One region of the Thalassospira sp. A40-3 genome, then DNA from elsewhere that is predicted to be linked to it. Evidence: riboswitches for the same ligand, from Rfam matches in the RefSeq annotation. Region 1 holds a riboswitch; the other holds the start of a gene.

Region 1 (3,150 bases):
CGATTGCCATGTCTGCAGAAGAAGCGCGTTCTGATATCGCATCGAAGGGCTTTGCATATCTGCCGCTGCGTCACATGCATCCCAAACTGCAGGAGCTGATTGGATTGCGTCCGATTCTTGGGTTGCGCAGTCCGGTCAATACGTTACTGCGTTTGCTTAATCCGTTGCATGCGCGTGCAGCCTTCCTTGGTGTGTTTCATCCGGCGTTTCTTGATGTCCATCGTGAAACCGGCAAGCTCTTGGAACTTCCACGCATCGGTGTGATCAAGGGCGGTGGCGGCGAAGCCGAAAGAACACCCTATAAGCATGTCGATCTGCGCATGCTTGATAATGGTGAGCTGAATGATGTTCGCTGGCCCGCATTGCTGTCGAAAACCGAGAAAGACGGCGAAGAACAAAGCCCTGTGTCGCTAAAGCACTTCCTGGCTGTCTGGCGTGGCGAGGTAGAAGATATTCCTGCCGAAGCCAAGATCAAGGGCAGTGCTGCCATGGCAGCCTTCCTTGCCGGCAAGGCGGATTACATGGATGAGGCAGAAAGCCTTGTGCAGGGCTGGTGGGATAATCGCGACCGTGATGTCGGCTGATGTTCCGTGATCAAGTGAGATCGAATAAAAGGGACGGGAAACCGTCCCTTTTTTAATGCTCAGAACGATGATCCGGGTTCTTTGAGAAACGCCACTTCCTCTGCCGTTGATGGACGACCCAGTATTTCATTGCGGTGTGGATAGCGGCCAAACCGGTCAATGATCTTCTTGTGTTTCAGCTCGAACTCGGAATTGTGCTCAAGGCCGGGCTGTGAAAACAGGTCAACCGCCACTTCATGAATGATTTCGGATTCTGAGTGCATGTAGGGCATATACAGAAATGCCTGTTCCTGCGGTGTGACCAGTTTGCGATCCAGCCTCAAGGAAACAGCTTCCTGTGCCAGCACCAATGCCATTGGATCTGATGCAAAGGACTGTGGCTGATCGCGGTACATATTGCGTGAAAACTGATCAAGAACGATGATCTCGGCAAGTCGTCCATGGGCGGTTTTGCGCCAGTTAAAAAGCTCTCCGGCCGTGGCGGCGGCATGAAAATCGGCAAAGCGTTCCGCGATATGGCGATCGAGGGCTTCATCCTTGATAAACCACTGTTTTTCTTCGAGTTCCTTGAACCAGAAAACAAGAACCGTTTCAGGTTTCATAATGTTTCCACCCATCTGATTGCAGGCTTTTGCGGCCCGTCGGCAAAATTGCGGGTGATCTTCGCGCCCGGTTTAAGGCGCGTCAAGCCATCCGCAAAAAGATTGTCATGGACCATGGGGCAGGGAGTTGACAGCAATCCGTCCGGCGTGGATTATGACATTGTCTTTGGTGTTGATCCGATTGGACCAACTTAAAAGGGAACGTGGTGCGTCATGCATGACAAAGCCACGGCTGCCCCCGCAACTGTAAGCGGTCAGAGCATTGCATATGCCACTGGTGCAAACCGGGAAGGCGCATTGCTTTTCAAACCGTGAGCCAGGAGACCTGCCTTTGACTGCCGGGTGCTGATTGCCCGGTATGAAACTGTTGGACGCCGGGGTGAGCGTCAGGTTGCAGGGGTACAAACGGTCTTTTGAAGATCCGCAATCTTGCTTCCAGCCATCCTATCGTTCTTTGTCCTGACCCTGTGCGTTGGGCCGTTGGCCTGCGTGCATCGTTTGAGAAAGAGACGATTATATGTTTAAGACCCTTGGCAGGCTTGCGATTGCAAGCGCCTGCGTGCTGTCGGCGACCATGCCGGCGCATGCGCATTTTCAATTGGCCTATACGCCGAACGTAAACGTGACCAAGGCCGGGGATCAGCCGGTAAAGCTGATTTTCTGGCACCCGTTTGAAAACGGCCATGTCATGGATATGGCCGAGCCGTTTGAATTTTATGCGGTTAATCGCGGTGAGAAAATTGATCTGAAATCAACGCTTTCGCCGATTACTTTCACCGGAATTGCCAACTCGGCAGCGGCCTTTGACGCAACTTTAACACTGCGCCGCAGCGGTGATTACGTCATGGTGGTGGTCCCGGCACCGTATTTCGAAGAAAGCGAAGATATCTTCATCCAGCAGATCACGAAGTCCTATGTGAACCGCAATGAAATTCCGACCGACTGGATGGAACCGCAAGGTCTTAAAACCGAAATCCTGCCGCTTAATCGACCAACCAACATCATTGCCGGTTCGACCTTTACCGGCCGTGTGCTAAGCGAAGGCCAACCTGTCGCCGGTGTTGAAGTCGAAATCGAATACATGGCAGCAGAACCCGATATGGCCAGCAATACCCCCAAAAGCCCAACGGCATCGCCAATGCCCGGCGGTGCGGTTGTGGCCATTTCCGATGAAAACGGGTATTTCACTTTTGGTGTCCCCAAGGCAGGCTTTTGGGGATTTGCAGCACTTGGCAGCGGCCCTGAAAAAGAATTTCAGGGCAAGGAACTTTCACAGGATGCAGTCCTGTGGGTTCGCGCCTATGATGTGAAATAGGCGAGGGACAAAACAGATGCATATTGTTGATGGTGCGCTGGCACCGGAAGTCTTGATTGGCGGGGGTATTCTTGCAGTTGCCGGGCTTGGCCTTGGACTGCGTAAACTGCCAATCGATAAAATTCCTGCTACCGGGGTTTTGTCGGCAACATTCTTTGTTGCCTCGCTTATTCATGTGCCGGTGGGACCATCCAGTGTGCATCTGATCATGAGCGGTCTTGCCGGGCTCGTGCTTGGCTGGACCGCGTTTCCGGCACTTTTTGTCGGTCTCTTGCTTCAGGCGGTTTTCTTTGGCTTTGGCGGTTTGACGGTTCTTGGCGTCAATACGGTCAATATCGCCTTTCCGGCTGTGCTGGCGGGGCTTTTGTTCCGGGGAATGGTGTCGCGCAGCAACCCGGTCGCAGCCGCCGTGCTTGGTGGATGTGCCGGTGCATTTTCCATCGGGCTGACAACGGTGTTTGTCGCGATTTCGCTTGCGCTCAGCGGTGATGCGTTTGTCCCGGCGGCCAAGCTGGTCTTCTTTGCCCACATTCCGATCATGGTGGTCGAAGGGCTGGTTTCAGCGGCATCGGTATATCTGATCGCCAAGGTCAAACCGGCCTTGCTGCAACCCGCCGATCAGACATCGGGTTTCGAGATGCAGCCAGCA
Region 2 (3,150 bases), 2.1 Mb from region 1:
GGCCATCGTCATGATGGCTTGGGCGACTATCAAGGTCATCCTCGGCGGCAGCCCCCAGACCAAGCAGGATGGCGTTTTCAACCCGTGAATGTTCGGTCGCGATAATCTTGACTGACGGCTTTTTCAGCTCTGCACGGATATCGGCTTCGACCTTGCTGCGTTCGGCATCGGTCAGAAGGTCCGTCTTGTTGAGAACCACCATATCGGCACAGTGAAGCTGTTCTTCGAACAGTTCTTCAAGCGGGCTTTCATGATCAAGATTTTCGTCTGCTTCGCGTTGCGCCTGTACCGCGTGATGATCATGGGCAAACAGACCATCACGCAGGGCCGCGCCATCAAGAACCGCCACAACGCCATCAACGGTCACACGCGACCGGACTTCGGGCCAGTTAAACGCCTTTACCAACGGTTTTGGCAGGGCAAGACCAGATGTTTCGATCACGATATGATCAGGCGGCGTTTCACGGTCAATCAGGCCCTGGATGGTAGGCAGGAAGTCATCAGCCACGGTACAGCAGATGCAACCATTGGCCAGTTCAACAACGTCATCTTCTTCGCAGCCTTCAATGCCACAGCCATTGATGATGCCTCGATCCACACCCAGATCGCCAAATTCATTGATGATCAGCGCGATGCGTTTGCCATTGGCATTTTCCAGCATATTGCGGATCATGGTTGTCTTGCCAGCGCCCAGAAAACCGGTAATGACGGTTGCCGGGATTTTGCCCAATTGTGCCATTTCTGAAATCCTTAAAATTCAATAATTTATGTTGTTATTTGACCGACATCGGAATGCCGGCCACCACAAGGGTGACCTTGTCTGCAATCTCTGCAATGCGTTGATGCAGGCGTCCGGCATGATCGCGAAAGGCCCGCGCCATCGCATTTTCCGGCACGATGCCAAAACCAACCTCGTTTGAGACAAAAAGCACCGGCACGACAAGGGTTGGCACCAGATCACAAAGAGCTGCGATCTCGGCATCAATGTCGCGGTCTTCAAGCATCAGATTGGTCAGCCACAAGGTCAGACAATCAACAAGAACAGGCTTGCCGCCTGTGACATTACAGGTCTGCAGCGCCGAACAAAGTTCGACCGGTTCCTCGAGTGTCTGCCAAAGATCGCCGCGTGATTTTTTGTGAAGATCTATGCGGTTGGCCATTTCGTCATCCCAGGCACGCCCGGTTGCGATATATGTGCCACCGCCCGCCTGATTAATGATGTTTTCGGCAAACCGGCTTTTGCCGGATCGCGCCCCGCCAAGGATCAGATGCGTCCCGCCAGAGGGGCCGTCAGGGGGTAAAGTCTGGGTCATCCCGTTTCTTCCTCGCCATGGCCTCCCACCGAGGCCCGATTGCGTCGTCACCTTCCTTCGAATAGTGACACCTTCGGCAGGTTTCCTGGCTGCGGGCATGAAAGCGATCCGCCTTCCCGGTTTCCCGGTGGCTGGTCTGGCGCGTTGGCACCGACCCGGATCTCCCAACCCGATACAGTTGCGGGGGCAGCATCGGCCTTGCACCGATTTCCCATCACCGAACGATGCGCCGAACCTAGCAGGTTTGCCAAAAATGCCAAAGGTCATTCTCGGCACTTAACCCTTCGTTACCACCCCACCCTAATCGGAAGGTCAGTATTTGTAAGAATTGTCTGCTTGAGAGGTCATACCATTTCAGCCAACATCAAGCCGTTGCGCTGGAACTAGGGTCAGGACCTATTAATTTGATTTGAATGGCAGACGTTATATTTGCGAAATCCAAGGAAAAGCCCGCCGGGCGGGTTGGTATCCCGCACAAGGGATTTGACGCTGGAGTTTGCAAATATAACGTCTGTCCTTCGGATTAATCGGATTTGCACGGACTACTTTGTCGTAAAACCTTGAAAGATAAATATCTTCCTGCAGTTTTACTCCGCGTATCCGCGCAAATCTGTTTAACCATTCAAACCAAATTAATAGGTCCTGACCCTAAAGACGGAACAATCCGCAATCTGGCGAAAACCCGGGAAGTAGACTCATCACCCGGATGGCTGCAGGAAATACTGCAACCGAAACTCTTGGGGTAATCTGGATTTTTCAAGACCAATGGCAATACGTTCTCACCTATCCAAAATCCGACAGATGAACGCGCCAACCTGGACCACATCGTCTCGCAAGGACATGTGGCTGGGATTGCTGGACCGTCTGAACAGTCCTGATCGGTCATTTCAGGATTTTCTTGAACAGCGCGCAGCCGATGGCGAGATCACTCTGGCACGCCGCGATGTGCGTGACATCTTTGCCGAGGATGCCTCAAAGGGTGTAATCGCAACCATCATCTGGTCCCATGAACGTGGCATTCGCGTCAATGCGCTTTCGTTGCTTGTGCGCGATATGCCAACCCTAGTGACCCTGATGTCGATCTCGGATTTCGGACAGGACGAGTTGAACGAGCTGCTTTCCCAGCCGGGCATTTCCGTTCCGACTGCCAGCAAGATGTTGTCTGCCTGCGGCAAGACTTATTGCGGAATGCCGGCTGCCATCATTGATGACACCATCATCCAGGTGATTGAAAACGCATCCTTTGCCAGTGATTTCCCGAATGTCGCCAAATTGCGAAGCAAATCACGCAGCCGCCCGGTGCCCTATTATCAGGCCTATCTGCGCGATGTTTTCGACATCTGCGAAAAACATGATCTGAATCCGGATATGGTTGACCGCTATCTGGCAGAACACGCGCTTGATGACATGGCATCCGATATCGAGCTGGCCTCTGCCTGACGGAACATGCCTTAAGCTCCTTAAAAGCGCTGATTGACAGCGGTCACGCGCCAGCCCGGTTCGTCGACACCGTCGATATATTCAAGCGTGGTCAGACCCAACGTGTCGATATGAAATGCCAATGCGGTTTCAAGGGATAAACCCAGTGCATTGGCAAGCATGGCACGCACTGTGCCGCCATGAACGACAGCGACAATGTCGCGCCCGGCCCAATCCGCACTCAATCGGCCAAAGACGGGTCCGACACGGGCAACCACATCGGCAAAGCTTTCACCCTTTGGGGGGTGTTGGCGGGCAAAGTCGGTCCAGAACCGTGTTGTTTCCCCCTTGGGCAAATCATTCCAGTTCTGCAATTCCCAATCACCAAAATGCTGTTCGGCAAAGCCGCTTTCAGCCT

The links. Region 1 has a riboswitch for cobalamin ahead of IT893_RS09255 (DUF4198 domain-containing protein). Riboswitches for the same ligand answer to the same signal wherever they lie in the genome.
Region 2: another riboswitch for cobalamin. It lies ahead of cobU (bifunctional adenosylcobinamide kinase/adenosylcobinamide-phosphate guanylyltransferase); the one in region 1 lies ahead of IT893_RS09255 (DUF4198 domain-containing protein).

The regions. Positions count from the first base shown of each region.
Region 1 covers NZ_CP065428.1:2,040,551-2,043,700, reverse strand. The annotation lists gene IT893_RS09265 (glycosyl transferase family protein) at 1-584, shown strand, start outside; gene IT893_RS09260 (DUF924 family protein) at 644-1,186, opposite strand; cobalamin riboswitch at 1,337-1,534, shown strand; gene IT893_RS09255 (DUF4198 domain-containing protein) at 1,704-2,501, shown strand; gene cbiM (cobalt transporter CbiM) at 2,518-3,150, shown strand, end outside.
Region 2 covers NZ_CP065428.1:4,292,501-4,295,650, reverse strand. The annotation lists gene cobW (cobalamin biosynthesis protein CobW) at 1-739, opposite strand, end outside; gene cobU (bifunctional adenosylcobinamide kinase/adenosylcobinamide-phosphate guanylyltransferase) at 774-1,313, opposite strand; cobalamin riboswitch at 1,371-1,562, opposite strand; gene IT893_RS19875 (hypothetical protein) at 2,115-2,753, shown strand; gene IT893_RS19870 (histidine phosphatase family protein) at 2,774-3,150, opposite strand, start outside.